Regions from separate parts of the Bacillus sp. 01N45 genome, predicted to be linked through region 2. Evidence: predicted binding sites of a transcription regulator. Region 2 holds the regulator's gene; each other region holds the start of a gene.
What was found. Region 2 encodes LexA, which represses DNA repair genes until DNA is damaged. Its sites were predicted from a motif close to CGAACATATGTTCG; they were not measured.
Positions count from the first base shown of each region.

Region 1: the regulator LexA is predicted to act here: its motif matches at 4,589-4,602, upstream of uvrB (excinuclease ABC subunit B).
Region 3: the regulator LexA is predicted to act here: its motif matches at 1,790-1,803, upstream of ruvA (Holliday junction DNA helicase RuvA).

Region 1 covers NZ_JBFTQW010000006.1:341,385-348,602, reverse strand. The annotation lists gene uvrA (excinuclease ABC subunit UvrA) at 1-2,528, opposite strand, end outside; gene uvrB (excinuclease ABC subunit B) at 2,540-4,516, opposite strand; gene AC1DMU_RS16870 (DUF4362 domain-containing protein) at 4,668-5,096, opposite strand; gene AC1DMU_RS16865 (hypothetical protein) at 5,143-5,763, opposite strand; gene AC1DMU_RS16860 (MerR family transcriptional regulator) at 5,760-6,521, opposite strand; gene AC1DMU_RS16855 (hypothetical protein) at 6,622-6,849, opposite strand; partial or broken gene AC1DMU_RS16850 (ATPase) at 6,866-7,196, opposite strand.
Region 2 covers NZ_JBFTQW010000004.1:457,470-464,687, reverse strand. The annotation lists gene glnA (type I glutamate--ammonia ligase) at 1-116, shown strand, start outside; gene AC1DMU_RS12835 (PadR family transcriptional regulator) at 422-745, shown strand; gene AC1DMU_RS12830 (DUF1700 domain-containing protein) at 738-1,280, shown strand; gene AC1DMU_RS12825 (DUF4097 family beta strand repeat-containing protein) at 1,281-2,087, shown strand; gene lexA (transcriptional repressor LexA) at 2,176-2,796, opposite strand; gene AC1DMU_RS12815 (YneB family resolvase-like protein) at 2,938-3,594, shown strand; gene AC1DMU_RS12810 (DUF896 domain-containing protein) at 3,640-3,879, shown strand; gene AC1DMU_RS12805 (bifunctional metallophosphatase/5'-nucleotidase) at 3,919-5,502, opposite strand; gene AC1DMU_RS12800 (phosphate/phosphite/phosphonate ABC transporter substrate-binding protein) at 5,687-6,625, shown strand; gene phnC (phosphonate ABC transporter ATP-binding protein) at 6,710-7,218, shown strand, end outside.
Region 3 covers NZ_JBFTQW010000001.1:681,510-688,727, forward strand. The annotation lists gene AC1DMU_RS03595 (DUF2905 domain-containing protein) at 1-98, opposite strand, end outside; gene ruvB (Holliday junction branch migration DNA helicase RuvB) at 95-1,096, opposite strand; gene ruvA (Holliday junction DNA helicase RuvA) at 1,102-1,719, opposite strand; gene AC1DMU_RS03610 (iron-hydroxamate ABC transporter substrate-binding protein) at 1,908-2,852, shown strand; gene AC1DMU_RS03615 (BofC C-terminal domain-containing protein) at 2,863-3,393, opposite strand; gene AC1DMU_RS03620 (branched-chain amino acid ABC transporter substrate-binding protein) at 3,827-4,270, shown strand; gene AC1DMU_RS03625 (YhcN/YlaJ family sporulation lipoprotein) at 4,304-4,951, opposite strand; partial or broken gene safA (SafA/ExsA family spore coat assembly protein) at 6,942-7,098, opposite strand.

The sequences.
Region 1 (7,218 bases), on a different contig from region 2:
TGTAATTCAGAAGCTAGCTTCACGCGCTGCGCTTCACCACCAGATAACGTCGTAGCTGGCTGTCCTAATTTCATATAACCAAGACCTACATCTACAAGCGTTTGAAGTTTACGCTTAATTTTCGGGATATTAGCGAAGAACTCTACTCCATCTTCAATTGTCATCCCTAACACTTCAGAAATGTTCTTATCTTTATACTTCACTTCTAACGTTTCGCGGTTATAACGTTTACCATGACAAACTTCACACGGAACGTATACGTCTGGTAAGAAGTGCATTTCGATTTTAATAATTCCATCACCACGGCACGCTTCACAACGTCCACCTTTTACATTAAAGCTGAAACGTCCTTTTTGATATCCGCGCACTTTCGCTTCATTCGTTTGTGCAAACACATCACGAATATCATCGAATACACCTGTATACGTCGCTGGATTAGAACGTGGTGTACGCCCGATTGGCGATTGATCGATATCGATTACTTTATCTAAATGCTCAAGACCTTTAATTTCTTTATGAGTACCTGGCTTCGCTTTCGCTTTATATAACTTTTGTGCTAATGATTTATATAGTACTTCATTAATCATCGTACTTTTACCGGAACCAGATACACCCGTTATCGCTACAAACGTACCAAGCGGGAATGACATCTTTGCATTCTTTAAGTTATTCTCTTTTGCACCGATAATTTCCACTTTACGTCCGTCACCTTTACGTCTTTCAAGTGGAACCGGAATAAACTCTTTACCGCTTAAATACTTCCCTGTTAGCGAATTCTCATCTTGCATCACTTCAGCTGGCGTACCCGCTGATACAACTTGACCACCGTGAATACCTGCACCAGGTCCGATATCAAGTAAATAATCAGCAGCCATCATCGTATCTTCATCATGTTCAACGACAATTAACGTATTCCCTAAATCACGCATCTCTTGCAACGTACGAATAAGACGATCGTTATCGCGCTGATGTAAACCGATAGAAGGCTCATCAAGAATGTAAAGTACGCCAGTCAGACGAGAACCGATTTGCGTCGCTAAACGAATACGCTGCGCCTCACCACCTGATAAAGTTCCTGCGGCACGACTTAACGTTAAATAATCTAAACCGACGTTCACTAAGAACCCAACGCGCTCTTGGATTTCTCTTAAAATTAAATGAGCAATTTTTTGTTGCTTCTCCGTTAGCTCCACATTCGAGAAGAATTCCTGTACTTCTTGAACAGAATACTTCGTTACATCAGCAATCGTTTTATCACCAACGAAAACAGCTAAACTCTCAGGCTTTAAGCGTCCACCTTTACACTTCGGACAAGCTTGCTCTGCCATATACTTTTCCATTTGCTCACGAACATAATCAGAACTCGTTTCACGATAACGACGTTCGATATTTGGAATAACACCTTCAAATAAAATCTCATTTTCCTTTACTTGACCAAATTCATTTACATAGCGGAAATAAACTTTTTCTTCTCCGCTTCCGTACAACACTTTATCAAATAAATCTTTCGGTATATCTTTCACAGGCATATCCATATCAACGCCGTAATGATTACATACAGATTGTAAAAGCTGCGGGTAATATTGTGAGCTTGTCGGTTCCCAAGGTGCAATCGCATGTTCATTTAATGATAAATCCCAATTCGGAATGACAAGTTCTAAATCTACCTCTAACTTTGAACCAAGTCCATCACAAGAAGGACATGCCCCGAATGGACTGTTGAATGAGAACATGCGCGGCTCTAATTCTCCGATTGAAAAACCACAATGCGGACAAGCATGATGTTCACTAAATAGAAGTTCCTCTTCTCCCATTACATCAATTAACACTCGGCCCCCGCCAAGCTTTAATGCACTTTCAAGAGAATCCGCAAGACGGCTTGCAATCCCTTCTTTTACAACAATACGGTCAATTACAACTTCAATCGAATGCTTCTTATTTTTATCTAGCGCAATATCTTCAGATACATCTAACATTTCACCATCAACACGTACACGAACATACCCTTGCTTCTTAATATCTTCAAGCACTTTCACATGTGCACCTTTACGCCCAGAAACGATAGGAGCTAACACTTGTAATTTCGTACGTTCAGGATATTCAAGTACACGGTCTACCATCTGCTCTACTGTTTGTGACGTAATTTCAATACCATGATTCGGACAAATTGGCGTACCAATTCGCGCAAATAATAAACGTAAATAATCATAAATCTCCGTGACCGTTCCGACTGTTGAACGTGGATTACGACTCGTTGTTTTTTGATCGATTGAAATCGCTGGTGACAATCCTTCAATCGTATCTACATCCGGCTTATCCATTTGTCCTAAAAACTGACGCGCATACGCAGATAACGATTCTACGTATCTGCGCTGCCCTTCTGCATAAATCGTATCAAACGCTAATGATGATTTCCCTGAACCAGACAATCCCGTCACAACAACAAGCTGATTTCTCGGAATGGTTACATCAATATTTTTTAAGTTATGTGCTCTAGCACCTTTTACGACAATAAAATCCTTGCTTATGCTCACTCTGTTCACCCTTCCGCTTTTAATTCTAATAGTAAATCTCTTAATTCAGCTGCACGCTCGAAATCTAACGCTTTTGCTGCTTCTTTCATCTCTGCTTCCATCTTCGCAATTGTCTTTTCACGCTCTTTTTTCGTCATCTTCTTAGCTGGTGCCGCTTCATACATTTCCGGCTCTTCAGCAGCTGTCGTTGCACGGATAACATCACGCACGCCTTTTTGAATCGTTTTCGGCGTAATACCATGCTCTTTATTGTAAGCTTCTTGTATAGTACGACGACGCTGCGTTTCTTCAATTGCAATTCCCATTGATCTTGTTATACGATCTGCATACATAATAACGCGGCCGTTTTCATTACGTGCTGCACGACCGATTGTTTGAATTAATGAACGCTCTGAACGCAAGAATCCTTCCTTATCAGCATCTAAAATAGCTACAAGTGATACTTCTGGAATATCTAATCCTTCTCGTAATAAGTTAATACCGACAAGTACGTCAAACTTACCAAGGCGAAGATCACGGATAATTTCAATACGTTCTAACGTTTTAATTTCAGAGTGAAGATAGTTCACTTTAATTCCTACATCTTTTAAGTAGTCTGTTAAATCCTCTGACATCTTCTTCGTTAAAGTCGTAATTAATACACGTTCATTTTTTGCAATGCGATCTTGAATTTCTCCTAATAAATCATCAATTTGCCCTTCAATTGGTCGTATATCAATTGGTGGATCTAAAAGCCCTGTTGGACGAATAATTTGTTCTATTACTTCCGGTGCCTGCTCTAACTCGTACGGTCCTGGCGTTGCTGAAACGTAAATAACTTGATTCGTTTTCCCTTCAAACTCATCAAACGTAAGCGGTCTATTATCTAAAGCTGATGGCAGACGGAATCCATGATCTACAAGCACTTGTTTACGTGCTTGGTCCCCGTTATACATCGCTCTTACTTGCGGTACTGATACGTGTGACTCATCCATAACGATTAAGAAGTCTTTCGGGAAATAGTCTAATAACGTATACGGCGTTGCACCCGCTGGACGAAGTGTTAAATGACGGGAATAGTTTTCAATCCCTGAACAAAAGCCCATCTCGCGCATCATTTCTAAATCATAACGTGTACGCTGTTCTATACGCTGCGCTTCTAACAACTTGCCATTATCATTTAATTCCTTTAAACGTTCTTCTAATTCTTTTTCGATATTTTCAATAGCGACCTTCATCTTTTCTTCACGTGTAACGAAGTGAGATGCTGGGAAGATTGCTACATGATCACGTTCTGCTAATACTTCACCTGTTAACGCATTTACTTCGCGAATACGATCGATTTCATCGCCGAAAAATTCAATTCGAATACAATGCTCATCAAGTGATGCAGGGAAGATTTCAACTACATCTCCGCGCACACGGAATGTACCACGCTTGAAATCAATGTCATTACGTCCATACTGCACATCAACGAGTTCACGAAGCAATTGATTGCGGTCCTTTTCCATACCAACTCTAAGTGAAACAACTAACTCGCGGTATTCTTCTGGAGAACCTAAACCATATATACACGAAACACTCGCAACGATAATTACATCGTCCCGTTCAAATAATGCGGACGTTGCTGAGTGACGCAATTTATCGATTTCATCATTAATCTGCGCATCTTTTTCAATAAACGTATCTGTTTGCGGTACATACGCTTCTGGCTGATAATAATCGTAATAACTAACAAAATATTCAACTGCATTATTCGGAAAAAAATCTTTCAGCTCACTATATAACTGTCCTGCTAACGTTTTATTATGAGCCATAACAAGTGTTGGCTTCTGCACTTCTTTAATGACATTTGAAATCGTAAATGTCTTACCCGTTCCTGTTGCTCCAAGCAACACTTGCTTTTTCTTCCCACTATTAATTCCCTCTACAAGCTTTTCTATAGCTACCGGCTGATCACCTTGCGGGGAATAAGCTGAGATAATTTCAAATTGATGTTCCAAACAAAACCGACCTCCTCGTAAAAAATCTGTATTCCCATTTTACCACGAATGCTCATAAAAAAACCAAGAAAACGAACAGATATTCGGTAAAATTTTCGACAATATATACATAGAAAAAGGAAGGAGTAAAAACTTCCTTCCTCTACTAACTCTATTTTTTAGGTACATATAATAAATCATATCCATTGCGCCCATTTTTACTCGTACAATCTATTAACCTATAAGTGATTTCTAATTCTCCCTGCTCTTTAACAATACTTTTGCAACTACCTTTATGTAATCCTTTATGCTCACCAGCAAATTGGTCTTTTCTATTATCTAACACATAAAGTATATCGTTCTCACTATGCTCTACCGTTTGAAAAATCGGATCACCTTCATGGGTATACTGCACAATTCTTATTTTATCAACTTTCCCTTGGTCAACATTCAAAACGAACTTTTCAAATTTATCTAGATTGGAAATTCCTGCTCTCTTTACAATGACATCATTCTTCTTATCAATGTCAATGTTAGGTTGTGAGCATGCTACTAAACTAAAGAGAAATAAGCATATAAAACCTGTTTTTCCTATTGTTATCCTCTCCTATACAAACTATTGGTATACTAGAAAAAGCTACTTTCCTCTATGAAAGTAGCTTCTCTTTTTCTTTTTCCTTCTTCGGGAAAAGAACATATGAAAATGAAATAACTGTATCCACTAAAAGTATAATCGCCCAAACTTGGCTAACACGACTTGCTTTTTCATTTAAAACAATCCCCGTTTCTAACCAATTATGCCATTGTTCAAACGGGACAAAACCGTACAGAAAGAAAAAGAAAATATGCACAACAACGAATAAAACAAGATGTAATAACCAATTTTTTATTTCCTGTTTCGCATAGGCCATACCTGTTAATTCTACGTGCTCTTCCATAATTGGCGCTGGTTCATTCCGCCATTTCGCAACTAGCTTTTGCGCAAACATATCAAGCTTCTTCAAATCCTTTTTCCCGTAGAAAACTGCATACAATAAAATAATTACCGTAATGATTTGAAAGTTAGAGAACTTCCCTGTTTGATAATAGTCCACTACCCCTAAGGTTAAAATAAACACTTCATTTACGAGGAGTACAATCCCCATAATAAAGCTCGCCTTCTTCAAACGGAATCCGTAACGAAGTAAAAAGAAGCCGATAGCCGATAACCAAAATACAATCTCTGCCCCAATTAAAAAATACCAACGATATTCTGCAAGTATACTCATTTATCCATCTCCTTTTCATCATATATACGAAAAGCTTCTTCCATATATAATAAAAGTTCTTCTTCAATTGGATACATGCTCATTTTCTGTGAATCTTCCTTCGATTTTCTAACTTCCCATAACTTATCTAAAAACGCTTCGTCACCATTGGCCATTTCTAAACATTTCTGCATTAATCTCTTCGTTGCCCCTTGTACCTCATCACTCGCTGCTTCTTTGCCGTCTTTCATAAAAGTACGTAATTGCTTTAATAAATCTACCCATTCTAAAACATTCGGATCTTCTTCACTCATATTTGGCAAGTTATGAAGCAATTTTTGTTCTTCCTTTGAAAATACTTCATTTTGAAATATTTCACGTATACGAGACGACTGTTTCGAAAGCTGAATCAGTTCAAACATAACTTTCCAATCAAGTTCCCCTTCCACATCTACCGAATAAACAACAGCTTGTAAAACACGCTCCATTCGATTAAATTTCTTTTGTTCTTCCTGTACAAACCGAAGTTGTTTTTCAAGAGAACCCTTTAAGTTAAGGTCACCTTTTACTAACATATTCGCAGCCTCTTTTAATGAAAAGCCCATTTCCTTTAAAAATAAAATTTGCTGCAACCGTATTACGTCAGCTTCACTATATAAACGATGCCCACCTTCTGTTTTCCCGCTCGGCTTTAATAAATCTATTTGATCATAATAACGTAATGTACGTACCGTTACCCCTGTTTCTCTCGTCAATTGTTGTATTGAAATCACTACCATCACCTCTTCCCCTTCATTATAAAAGATGACGTTACGTAACTTTCAAGACTTTTGTAAAAAAAATACAAAAAGCTGTTTATACTCTTTGTATAAACAGCTTTTACGGAAATAATCCCTTTTGTATAGCGCGCCCACAAAATAAAATAAGTGCTCCAACAACAACACTCGTTGCTGTTTTATGATAATGAGCTGAAACTAATAAATAATATGATAAACCTACAGTGCCAATCATAATACAAATGCTTGGCACTGGATAACGAGAGAAGTTCTGCATTCCCCAAAACAAAGCAAAAATAGCCGTAGCGACACATAATACCGGTAATCCCATCCCAGTTCCCCTTTTTCTATCTATTCCTTGTTGCTAACACACTCGTCGATGCCCTACTTATTAATAAGCCAAAAATAGCAATATATAACAACTCATTTACATGTACTGCTTGCCTATCTAAATACTTATTTAAACAAAGATACATAATGAACAAGAACAAGAAGCTTGTAATACTAATCGTAAAATATGACTTCATCTTATTCACAACTCGCTCATCAATCGACGGTACTCCCTCTTCTTTCAAACGCTTCTGTTCTCTATATTCCGCAATACTTATATAAAATGACTAGTGCTACATTCGATATGAAGATTGTTCCCCACGAAATACTTAAAATCATTAAACTCATATTTAAAACAAGACCCGCTAAA
Region 2 (7,218 bases):
GTGCACTAGGAGAACATTTACTTGAGCACTTCATCGAAGCAAAAGAGATTGAGTGGGACATCTTCCGCACGCAAGTTCACCAATGGGAACGCGATCAATATATGTCTCTATACTAAGAGAGAAAAAAGCCTTGATACTACGGTATCAGGGCTTTTTTTTATTTGTGGGCAAATATAAAGGCTTGTGAAATGAATTAGATGGGTGCCCGCAAAGTGCTCGAAAAAAGTCATGTGGATTATTTAAAATGCGTGCTAGCTATGAATGAAAATGTGGAAGTTGAAATATGGTGTGGATGTATTTAATTCGAAAATTAAGTATTGAAAAATATAGTACCTTGCAATGAATAATACTAAGTGGTATATTATGGATATAACGGGTACCGTGTATTGAATAGTACTGAAATGAGAAAGGGGGATTGACCTTGAACGTTCAGTTTAAAAAAGGCGTGTTAGAACTGTGTGTTTTAGCACTTGTGAAACGTAAAGATTGTTACGGCTATGAACTTGTTCAGCAAATCTCAAATAAATTTTTAATATCGGAAGGGTCAGTGTATCCTTTATTACGTCGTTTAACGAAAGAAGGATATTTTCAAACGTATTTAAAAGAATCTACAGAGGGACCGCCTCGTAAATATTATCAACTAACTGAGCAAGGGGAAACGCAACTGAATTTGTTAGTAACGGAGTGGCGTGATTTTGCAAAAGGCGTACAAGAAATTATTGAAGGGGTGGAATGGGATGAGTAAAGAACAGTTTCTTAAAGAATTATCAAGTCATCTTAGAAAGTTACCGGAAGAAGAGAGGAAAGATATTTTATTTGATTATGAAGAGCATTTTCAGTTTGGAATAGAAGAAGGAAAAACTGAATCGGAAATAATAAAGGGCCTTGGCTCTCCGAAAGTAATTGCAAAAGACTTACTTGCTTTGTATCGCTTTGACGAAATGAACAAGGACCCATCAACTACCAATATAACAAGGGCTGTTATGGCAGCGATTGGACTTAGTTTGTTTAATTTTATTATTGTGTTAGGCCCGTTAGTTGCAATTATTGCTTTTATATTTTCCTTCTGGCTCGGTGGAATTGCTAGTGTAGTGACACCATTTTTCGTTATTGGAAAAGTATTTATGGGTACTTTTATATGGTTGGATTTATTCGTTAGTATAACGTTTGTTGGAGTAGGTTTGTTGTTATGTATTATCGCTTATTATAGTACGAAGTGGTTTAAAAAGTTATGCGTACGTTATGTAATATGGAACTTCAAAATGATAAAAGGGGAGTAGATGATGAAGAAAATATTGTTAGTAGCTATCGCTTGTATCATTATTGGAGTAATAGGGATTTCACAAACATATGAAAAAGCAGTGCAAACTGCAGAAGAAGGAAATAAAGAAGACGTAATTAAAAACGAAACACTAAAAAATATAGAAGTTAAGTTAGATGCTGGGGATATTGTTGTCCAAAAATCTCCCGACTCTTCTTTTTATGTAAAGCAATCAGGAGATGTACGTAAACACGAGGTTCGTATTGCCGAAGATGGTGACACATTAAAAATTATTGGGGAAAGAGAAAAAGGTGCTTCATTTGATTTTTCTTTTTACGATTTTAGATTTCAAACGTCTACAATAACTCTCCTTGTGCCTGAACGTTCATACCAAGAGATAAAAATAAATTCATCAGCTGGACAAATAGAAATAAGTGATGTGAAAAGTGATTGTGTAAGTGTTGGGACACTCGCTGGAGAAGTAGATTTGAAAAATGTCACAGCAAAAAGTGTGGAAGGATCTTCAAAAGCTGGTGAGGTGAGCTTTAAGAAGGTAATAGGAAAAGTAACTGCGAAGTCGGCTAGCGGGGAAGTGCATATTATGGATCATGATCCTAAATATGATGTAGAGGCAAGTTCAACCGCTGGGGATGTAGATATTACTTTATTAGAAAAACCACAAGATGCAGTTATAACTGGGCAAAGTGCTGCTGGCGAAGTAATGATTTTTAATGAAGAAAATAAAAATATAACAATTGGCAATGGTAGTAAAAAGATTAGTGGTAAAACAGCTGCTGGCGATGTGACGATTGAAACTCGTTCATAAGAAATAAAATGTATGAAAATCTATCAAAATACAAAAAAAGAAGATAATTACCGTATATAAATAAGGTAATTATCTTCTTTTATTATTCTTAATGTAAATCACGATATACGCCAATTACTTTTCCAATAACTGACACTTGTTTTAAAATGATAGGTTCTAATGAAGAGTTTTCCGGTTGTAGACGGAAATGGTCTTTTTCTTTATAGAAACGTTTTACAGTTGCTTCGTTATCTTCTGTTAAAGCGACTACAATTTCACCGTTGTATGCAGACTGTTGTTGGCGAACAACAACTAAATCTCCATCGAAAATACCAGCTTCAATCATACTATCTCCGGAAATACGTAACATAAATACTTGGTCTGCTCCAGCAACAATGCTAGCTGGAAGTGGGAAATGATCTTCTACACTTTCAACTGCTGTAATAGGTAATCCAGCAGTAACTTTTCCGACAATTGGAACTTGAATAACAGATTGTGTCTCTGTATCCATTCGGTTGTCACCTAAAATTTCAATTGCTCGTGGTTTTGTTGGATCGCGTCGAATATATCCTTTTTCTTCTAGTCGTGATAAATGTCCGTGCACTGTAGAACTAGAAGCGAGGCCGACTGCTTGACCGATTTCACGTACGGAAGGTGGATATCCTTTTTCTTGTACTTTTAGCTTAATAAAGTCGAGAATGTCTTGCTGGCGTTTCGTTAACTTTTCCATGTTTTCTAACACCTCGTTTTCTTTCATTTTTCTTATTAATAAGTATAACATGCGAAAAAACATTCTACAAACATAAGTTCGAACGAAAGACGAATTTATGATACACTATAAGGAAAATATAGTGAGAAAGAAGGGTTCAATATGAATGCAATTATTTATGCACGTGTGAGCACAACAAAAGAAGAACAGGAAACATCATTATTGCGTCAAAAAGATGAATTATTGCATTTAGCTGAGCGCTATCAAATGAATGTTGTAAAGGTGATTGAGGAGCAGGCTAGTGGTTATACAATTGAACGTGATGGCATATTAGAAGTGCTAGATACAATTCGCGATGAACAAGTTGATGTACTTCTCATACAAGATGAAACGCGCCTTGGTAGAGGGAATGCAAAGATTGCATTAATGCACTGTTTACATAAAGAGGGAATAAAAGTATATACGCATACGCATAATGGAGAATTAGAACTCTCTGACTCTGATTCGATGGTACTAGATATAATTGGGATTGTTGAAGAGTATCAAAGAAAGATCCACAATTTAAAAATTAAACGTGGCATGCAAAGAGCGGTAGAGAAAGGATTTCGTCCAGAGAATAATTTGAAAAATCGTCATTTAAGTATAGGACGTGAGAAAAAAGAAGTGCCAATTGAGGAAATTGTACGTTTACGCCGGAATGAATTAACTTTTGAAGAAATTGCAGCAACACTTCGTGGTTTTGGTCATGATGTTTCAAAAGCAACTGTACATCGAAGATATGTAGAATATACAAAGCAATTGCTTGATAAAGAGGACTAACTATTGTATGATAATAATCAGTTTTGAGTAAAAGGGGGATTCGAGATGCAAAGTCACGAACTCATTGAACGCATTAACTTCTTAGCGAAAAAAGCAAAAGCTGAAGGTTTAACTGAAGAAGAACAACGTGAGCGCCAATCGCTACGTGAACAATATTTAAAAGGATTTCGTCAAAATATGTTAAACGAACTTAAAGGAATTAAAGTTGTTAACGAAGAAGGTACTGATGTTACACCGGCGAAATTAAAAGCTTTAAAAAAGCAAGATAATGCAAAATTAAACTAAAAGATGGGCGAAGCCCATCTTTTTTATTTATTATATCCGTTATTTAATAACTTTCCAGTTGTTATTGACTGTTGCTTCTATCTTTTTGTGCTTCAATATATAGTTAGCGATAAGTTCAGACATATCTGTTGGTATGTCTTTTATTACGGTCTTATTTTGAAACATAAAGAAGTTCCCTCCGCCACTTGCGCGATAATTATTCATAACGACGTCATATTCTTCATTCATATGAAGTGGAGCGCCTTTATACTGTAAGGATTCTACTCTCTCGCCAATTGGTTTGGAAATGTTTAATACGTACGAAATTCCTTCCCACATATCGTAATTATAGTGTTGCGGCTTTGGTTCTATGTAGGTGGGGTTTACGATGATAGTTCCATCTGCTTTTAATATGAAATAAGAAGCAGAGAGTTCAAGGGCATCTTTTATATCCGCTCCAGTTATTCTAATTACTTTTAATGTATTTGGATAAATATAATTAGAAACGATGTCACGCATTGTTACATATTTCGGGAAACCTGGAGATGTATTATGGAATAAGCTTGTACAAGAAATGGAAACATTAGCTATATCCATCTGTATTTTATTTATGAATTCAATAAAAGGATGGTCTTGCAAACGAGTTTGCATAGCATCTGAAATTTGCATGTTCCCATAGATTACTCCAATAGGTTGATCGAGCCAATTTTGTGTTTTTTCTTCATAATCGGCAACCAAGGAAAGAATATGATGGTCAGCCTCAATTCCTTGTACGGGCAATAATTGTGAATCACTCTCTTTTTTTACCCATTTTTTTTCTGTTTTTTCGAATGTTACTGTTACTTTTCCAACGGAGTGTCCATTGCATCCAGTCTGTAAAATTGTTACACCATTCATTACGGTGTGAGCGATTTCCCGGTGTTGGTGGCCTGTTAGTAAAATGTCTATGCCTTCAATTTCATGGCACATTGCATATCCTTGGTTTTCACCTGTTAAAACTTCAGTCGGTACCCCAGTTTGTAAATCGCGTTCAAATCCCCCATGGTAGGCTACGACTAATAAATCGGGTTTCTCGTGTTCGCGAATGTAAGAAACCCATCTTTTTGTTGTTTCTAATGCATCTTCAAATTGTAAATCTTGAATGTGATGGGGTTGTTCCCAATTGGGAATGTAATGCGTTGTCATCCCTAAAATAGCAATTTTTATATTTGATTCAATATGTTTTATTATATATGGTTTCCCGAAATAAGGTTCTTTTCTGTTTTTATCTAAAATATTTGCTGATAGATACGGAAAGTTTGCAGTAGAAATAGCATTATTTAATATGTCCATTCCATAATTAAATTCATGATTCCCAATAACTGCAGCATCATAACGTAAATAGTTCGCTAATAAAGACATTGGATTTTTCTTATCTTCTTCATATGTAGCGTAATGATAAGTAAAGGGTGTTCCTTGTATGAAGTCACCGTTATCAATTAAAAGAACGTTTCTATTTTGGGAACGTTCTTTTTTTATAAGAGTAGAAATTTTGGCTAAACCAATTTCAGCTTGGGAGTTATCTTGGTAGTGAATTGGATAAACAGTGCCATGTATATCACTTGTTAATAAAATGTTTAAAGTTACAATTTGATTTGGATTCAATATCATTCACCTTTTCTATTGTTATCTACTAATTAAGCATATCAAATATATGAAGAGAATTTTAATGAGAATGTATAGAATGTGTAAAGATTCTGTAAATAAGAAAATATACGTGAAAATGTGTGATATATTTCTTCATGTTTACGGAAGGCAATTTTATAACAACAAAATTGGAGGCAATAATATGTTGAAAAAAGTTTTTGCAATGAGTACGACAGTTGTACTAGCGGCGGGATTATTAAGTGGTTGTGGAACGAAAGAATCAAGTGCAAGTAAAACTGAAGATACGAAAAAAGGTTATGTACCGAAGACTTTAAATGTTCAATTTGTTCCTTCTCAAAATGCAGATACGTTAGAGGCAAAGGCAAAACCATTGGAAAAGTTATTAAGTGATAAATTAAATGTTCCGGTAAAAGTTAGTATTTCAACGAATTACAATACAATTGTAGAAGCGATGGCGTCTAAGCAAGTAGATGTAGGGTTTTTACCTCCAACAGCGTATGTGCTAGCGCATGAGAAAAAGGCTGCAAACGTAATTTTACAAGCACAACGTTTTGGAGTAGATGATGAAACGGGAGCTCCTACAAAGGATTTAGTAGACTTTTATAAATCTGAGTTTGTAGTTAAGAAAGATTCAAATATTAACAGTGTAAAAGATTTAAAAGGTAAAAAAATTGGTTATCAAGATGTAACGTCATCAGCGGGGTATGTATGGCCTGCGGCTGTATTGTTAAAAGAGGGAATTGATCCGCTAAAGGATGTGAAACCTGTTACATTAAAAGGTCACGATCAGTCGCTGATTGCTCTTTTAAATGGTGATGTAGATGTATCTGTTGTATTCCAAGATGCTCGTAATATTGTGAAAAAAGATTATCCGAATATATTCGATCAAACGAAAATAGTGAAATTTACGGAAAAAATTCCTAACGATACGATTTCGGTACGTTCTGATTTAGATGCAGAGTGGAGTAAGAAATTACAGGACGCTTTCATTGAAATAGGAAAGAATGAGGAAGGTCACAAAATCATTAAAGAAGTATATTCACATGAAGGATATGTTAAATCTGATGATAGTAAATTTGATATCGTTCGTGAATATGGAAAGAAAGTAAAAACGCAATAATACATATGGAAATGGCAGCTAACTGGAAGGTGTATGTTTCCAGTTAGTTTGCCATTTTGAATACATAGAAGGTAGGTAAGATGTGTGATAGAATTTCGAAATGTTTCCAAAATGTATCCGAATGGTACAAAAGGATTGAATAATATAAACTTGAACATTCAAAAAGGTGAGTTTGTTGTAATGGTAGGGCTGTCGGGGGCTGGAAAGTCTACACTTCTTAGATCGGTAAATCGCCTTCATGAGATTACAGAAGGAGAAATCTTGATTGAAGGTGAGTCTATTACTGCTGCGAAAGGAAAAGAATTACGACGCATGCGCCGGGATATTGGTATGATTTTTCAAAGTTTTAACCTTGTAAAACGATCAACAGTTTTGAAGAATGTATTAGCTGGGCGTGTTGGATACCATTCGACTTTTCGTACAACGTTAGGTCTATTTCCAAAAGAAGATTTGGAGCTTGCCTTTCAATCGTTAAAAAGGGTGAATATTTTAGAAAAAACATATGCGCGAGCTGATGAATTATCAGGAGGACAACAGCAACGTGTATCGATTGCTAGAGCGTTGGCACAAGAAGCAAAAATCATATTGGCAGA
Region 3 (7,218 bases), on a different contig from region 2:
AAAATATCGCCTGGAAGCCTTCCTATGAACTTCCAAGCTAATCCAACAACAATGAGCAAAATACCAGCTGTAATAAGCAGCTTTGGCATCTCCGTCATACTTTTGGCATCTCCATTCCGAAATGCTCATATGCAAGCGGCGTTACGATTCGGCCTCTTGGCGTTCGTTGTAAAAAGCCAATTTGTAATAAATATGGCTCATATACATCTTCAATCGTATGAGATTCTTCTCCAATCGTTGCCGAAACCGTTTCTAACCCGACTGGGCCACCACGGAATTTCTCAATAATACCAAGCAGTAATTTATGATCGATATGATCTAGACCTAATTTATCTACTTGCAGTAGTTCTAACGCCATTTGTGTAATTTCCATCGTAACCGTTCCGTTACCACGAACTTGTGCGAAATCTCGTACACGTCGTAATAAACGATTCGCAATACGAGGTGTACCACGAGCACGTCTTGCAATTTCTAGTGCGGCTAACGAATCAATTTCAACTTCGAATACTTCTGCTGTACGTTCAACAATCTCAGAAAGCTGATCTACTGTGTAATACTCTAATCTTGAAAGTACACCGAAACGGTCACGAAGCGGCGCTGATAATGCCCCCGCACGGGTCGTTGCTCCAACTAATGTAAATGGCGGTAAATCTAAACGTACAGACCGTGCTGATGGCCCTTTTCCAATTACGATATCAAGGCAAAAATCTTCCATCGCAGGATATAACACTTCTTCAATTGACCTATGCAAACGATGAATTTCATCAATAAATAATACATCACCCGGCTGAAGTGCTGTTAATACAGCTGCTAAATCTCCCGGCCTTTCAATTGCTGGACCTGAAGTTGTTCTAACATTTACGCACATTTCATTGGCAATAATATTGGCAAGCGTCGTTTTACCAAGTCCTGGTGGTCCATATAGAAGCACATGATCTAACGTTTCTTCACGCATTTTCGCTGCTTCAATAAACACTTCTAAATTATGTTTCGCTTTATCTTGGCCAATATACTGACGGAGCGTCTGTGGCCGTAATGAATATTCTAAATCCGAATCTTCATATGCAGATTCCCCTGAAAGGAGACGTTCGTCCATTATACTCACCTCTTACCATTTAGTAAAAGACTAAGTGCCTTTTTAATATACTGATCCGTCGTTAATGATTCTTTTAATAACTCTGGTACAACGCGAGAAACTTCTCGTTCTGCGTATCCAAGTGCGCGCAGAGCTTCCAGCGCCTCATCAAGCTCAACTGATGAACCTTTCTTCTCATCAAAACGTTCTGTGTCTGAGAATAAATCAACAAATGCATCTGGCACGACATCAGCTAGTTTTCCTTTTAAATCTAAAATCATTTGGCGTGCTGTTTTCTTTCCGACGCCCGGGAACTTCACTAAAAACTTCTCGTCTTCGTGTTCAATCGCTTGAACGACCTGTCCTGTTTGACCAGACGCTAAAATTGCAAGAGCGCCTTTTGGTCCAATACCAGACACACCTAACAACTTTGTAAATAATAAACGCTCTTCACGTGTTTTAAACCCGTAAAGTGCCATAATATCTTCTCTCACATAATGATATGTATAGACACGGATTTCTTGCTTATTTCTTTGAAATACATACGGATTTGGTGTGAAAATTTGATAACCAATTCCATTATGGTCAATTACGACATATTCCGGTCCTACATACTCCACGTAACCTGTAACATATTCAAACAAAATACGATCTCTCCCTCTTAAATCATGTATTCCATTTTAACATATTTAATGATAGAAAAGCGAGACTACCCCAACAAATGTTCCCTATTTGAAACTTCTGTTATTTTCCATTGACAGAAAGTATGAAGCACCTTAATATACAGAAGTCGATAATGATTATCAATATTAATTAAAGGGGTTACATCAGGATGAAACAGAAGCTATTTATTTTATTTACTATTATGCTAGTTGTTCTTTCTATCGTTGGCTGTTCTTCTCAAAAAGAAGAATCGAAAGCGAAAGAACAACTGAAAACAAAAGTTGTAAAACACACTAAAGGGGAGGCTACAATTCCAGTAAATCCAAAGAGAATTGTTGACCTGTCTGGATCAACAGAAGAATTATTACTTCTTGGACACAAACCTGTTGGTACAGCAAACACATATAAAGATAAAATCCAAAATCATTTAACAGAAAAATTAGACGGAGTAAAAGCAGTAGGGTGGTACTGGGCACCTAAAGTTGATCTAGAAGCTGTTACTGCATTAAAACCAGACTTAATTATTTTAAATAATCGTCAATTGAAGATCTATGATCAATTAGAAAAGGTTGCACCAACAGTTGTTTTAGAAACAAACTTAGAAGACTGGCGCGGTAAGTTTAAAGAAGTAGGTAAACTATTTGACGAAGAAAAGAAAGCAGACAAATGGATTGCAGACTACGATAAAAAAGCAGACTCTTTATCTAAAAAAATTAAAGAAAAAACAAAAGATGAGAACTTTATGTTCGTCGCAGTTACACCACAAAACTTCCGTGTATACGGTAGCTTCGGATACGGTGACATCATCTTTAATGACTTAAAACTTCCAGCAACAAAAGGTACAGATTTAAAACAAACGATGGCACAAGTATCGTTAGAAGGTCTTGTTGCATTCCAACCTGATCAAATGTTTATTGTAAACTTTGGCGGCGAAGCTGATAAAGTTTACGAAGACTACAAAAACAGTGCCGTTTGGAAAGACAATAAAGCAGTTAAAAACAATCACGTATATGAAGTATCAAATGAACTCTTCAATACGAAAGCTTTCAATCCAATCGGAAAAGATATGCTAATTGATGAAATCGCAAAACAAATTTTAGATAAAAACAAGTAAAAAAAGCAGCTCACCATGAGCTGCTTTTTTTCTTATTTTGCACTGCGTATTGCTTCATTTTTTCAATCGTCTTCACAAAACCTTCTTTTGATTTAATACGAATACCACGCTTCAACTTCGCACGCTCATAGCTCTCAAGCTTTTTCATATCAATTTGAAAGAAGGAATGAATCGCATTATCACTTTTCGGTACACCTTTGAAAATTTGTAATATCCCTTCCTCTGACACACCAAAATAACCGCTCGTCTTTAATAACGGAGAAATATCATCAACTTTCTTTTGTAATACAATTTGTACATCATCACGATCAACGAGCTGCCATTCTTTATACTGCTGTAAAAACTTTTCTAAGTCCGCTACTTTTTCTGTAAAGATTTCCTCACTTACTTCTCCATCAACATACATTCGCTCTAATAAAATTGTAACTTCAGGCTCTTTTTCTGTTACTTCTGGTACTGGCCCTTCCGCCTTCACATTCGTTTCATAAACGAAACAAAACATCATAACGAAAGCTTGCATCGTAATCAGTATCCATTTCATTTCCGTTCACCTCTTTTAGGCAAGATCAAACTTTCATTAGTAGTTTTTCCGGAAATGGAGGTTTTATCCATATAAATGACCATATTACATTTCTCTCGAAAATAAAAAAATGCAGATAAAGTTTTATCTTTATCTGCATTAGCATTTGTTTTTATATAAAATGAAAGACGCCTGCAAAGCAGGCGTCTTGATGCGTTTACGGCGAGAGACCAGGCGACCACATTCGCGTGTTTAGCACTTAAGCATATCTCTCGTCTTACGTAAATTAGCTCATCGCTTTGCTAATATAACATTAATAAAGTATAAGTGCAACATGTTTATAAAAATATTTTATTTCCTCTTTTACTCAAACGAAATTCGTGTAAATTATAAATTGATAAATGCAATATATATGTTACAATTAATATAATAGCGAAATCATAATAAACAGGAGATGGATATTGTGAAAAAAATAAAGGATGAACGTCTCATTCTGAAAACATTAAAAAACATACGTATTGCCTTTCTTTTTCAATCGCTTGGTATAATTGGCATTTTAGGATATATCGGATTCACTGAAGGAATGGATCAAGCTACGAAATCTCCATTATGGTTATTATTTATCCTTACAAGTATCGTACTTAGTTATTTACAGTTAAGCGTTTCTATCGATGTAGAAGAAGGCGAAAAGGATATAAAGTTAACTCCTTATTACAAAATTATTGTACGCTCTCTTATTGCAGGAACTATTATAGCCATTATTTATATCATTTTCAGTCCAGAAAGACCTCTCTTTGAGGCTATTCTAACAGGTAGTATTTTCTTTATATGCTTTTTAATTTCTTATTCCATTAGTTATTTCATTAAAAAACGTCGTTTACACGACAACGATGAATAAAGAGGAAGGGCTACCCCTTCCTCTTTTGTTTCGCTATCGCATAGTACCAGTTAAACCGTAACGAATGTCTCGGAACATATTCCCTATATCACGATTAAAATCGTTTGTAACTGTACCATTACGTAGGCGTGTACTCATTGCATCGACACGAGTAAACATATCATTTCTTACAGAAACATATACGTTTCTGTTTCCAACTTCATTTGAAACCGCTTGACGAATTTCGTTCGCCATCGCCGTTTCATTTGTCACTGTATTACGTGGTTTTACTGCAATCGCTACATCGTTTCCATATACAACTGTAGACACGCGGTCTACGTTATTCATACGTTTCACACGATTCGTTATTCTTTCAGCTGTTTTACCATCATTGTTAATGTATGAATTGTTCATTGTAATATTACGAGTTGGATGCGGATTAGCAATTTGTCCGTTGTAATTTACATCGCGGTAATAATTGTTATATCCTGTATCGTTACGACCATTTCTATATGTTACATAATCTGTATAGCGATCATTACGCGCTACATTATCACGATACTGGTGTGTATCATTATAAGATGTATGCTTATAGTTGTAGTTACGTCCATCCATTGCATTGTTATCTTTTGGTGTACCACATGCAGCTAATGCACTGGTAACTAACAAAGAAGCAGCAATCACTTTTACTTTCGTATTCAATACAAAAACCCCCTCTGTTAGAATGAACTTCTCTTCTGAAAAGCTCCCTCTTATGATGAGTAACAGAGAAGGTTTTTACACTGTTAATATTTCACTGGGGATTTTCTAACATTTGATGTAAATCTTCCATTTTCAGAACGACTCTACATACAAAAAAGGCGGGAATAATCCCGCCTTTTTTAAACTTCCTCTTCGTCCTCTTCTTCTGAAACCGGCTCCCCAAATACATTTGGTGGATCTGGTTGATAATACATCGTTCCTGGCTGTGGCGCATATGCCGATTGAGTTGGTTGATAATATAAAGGATTCGCGTATTGTGGTCCTCCAGGTTGCGGACTATATAGCCTACTCTCTCCTCCGCATCCACAATCTTCCTCTCCTTGCACGAGCGGTGGCATATTATTATCCATTGGCATCATATTTAGATTTGGCATAGACGTATATTGCGGTCCAAACGGTGCCCCTTGCTGATATGGCATTTGATATGGATTTTGTTGTTGATAATACGGATTTGGCGGCATCATAGGCTGTTGGTATGGTATTTGATATGGCATCATATTCGGTGGTTGATTATTATCCATTATCGGCATCATATTCGGCATTTGATTGTTATCCATGATTGGCATCATATTTGGCATTTGATTGTTATCCATGATTGGCATCATGTTTGGCATTTGATTGTTATCCATGATTGGCATCATATTTGGCATTTGATTGTTATCCATGATTGGCATCATATTTGGCATTTGATTGTTATCCATGATTGGCATCATATTTGGCATTTGATTGTTATCCATTATCGGCATCATATTTGGCATTTGATTGTTATCCATTATCGGCATCATATTCGGCATTTGATTATTATCCATGATTGGCATCATATTTGGCATTTGGTTGTTATCCATGATTGGCATCATATTCGGCATTTGATTGTTATCCATGATCGGCATGATGTTTGGTATTGGGTTATTATCCATGATTGGCATTATATTTGGTGGTTGATTATTATCCAACATTGGCATGATGTTTGGCATTTGAATATTTGGCGGTATTACTTGTGGAATAACTACATTCTCTTTCGTTACATTTGGTGACACGATATTCCCTACATTTTCTTTCTTCACTTGCGGTGACACGATATTTCCTACATTTTCTTTCTTTACTTGCGGTGACACGATATTTCCTACATTTTCTTTCTTTACTTGCGGTGACACGATATTTCCTATATTTTCTTTCTTTACTTGCGGTGACACGATATTTCCTATGTTTTCTTTCTTTACTTGCGGTGACACGATATTTCCTATGTTTTCTTTCTTTACTTGTGGTGACACGATATTTCCTACATTTTCTTTCTTTACTTGCGGTGACACGATATTATCTTTTTTCGTTTGCGGAGAAATGATGTTATTAGGTTTCATTTTAGTAATTTGAGGAGCAATTAACTCACTTCCTTTTTTAATTACATCTGAAATTTTATATTCTTTTTTTGCTTTTATTGGTGGTTGCGGCGGCTGTGGTAATACATTTACCGAAAACTTTGTGTTTTCTTTTTCTGCTGGTTTTTGTTTTTCTATAACAGTTGGTTTTTGAATAACAGACGGTTTTTCAACTGGTTTTTCTATTTGAATTGGCTTTTCTTTTTGCACCTCTTTTTGTGGCTTTACCTGCACTTCTTTTTGCGGTTTCACTTGCATTTCCTTCTGTGGTTTTACCTGTACCTCTTTTTGTGGTTTCACTTGCATTTCCTTCTGTGGTTTTACCTGTACCTCTTTTTGTGGTTTCACTTGCATTTCCTTCTGTGGTTTTACTTGCACTTCTTTTTGTGTTTGTTGCATAGCAGGTTGCTGTGTAATCGGCGCTGATTGATACGTAACTTCTTCCTCATCCTCTATTCCAAGCGGAGTTGGCGTTGCTGCAAATTCTTTTTGTTGTACTTCTTTTACGTATTGTTTTGGAGGTGATGAACCTGCTCCAGCATGTTGTTTCACGTGAACGCTGTTTGATGGTACTTTAATTTTCATACCTGGCATGATTAAATCTGGATTACTAAGTTGTGTATTTGTATTTTTCAACGTATCAAAATCTACTCCGTACTTTTTCGCAATTTTCCAAAGGGTATCCCCTTTTTGCACGATATGAATTTTCAAATTTTCCCCCTCCTGTATAACTTATCTATAAGTAACAAATCTCATGAAGTAACCCTTTCTAAATAACGCTAACTTCTTTTCACTTGTATCACTTCTTCGATTTTCAATATCATTAGAAGT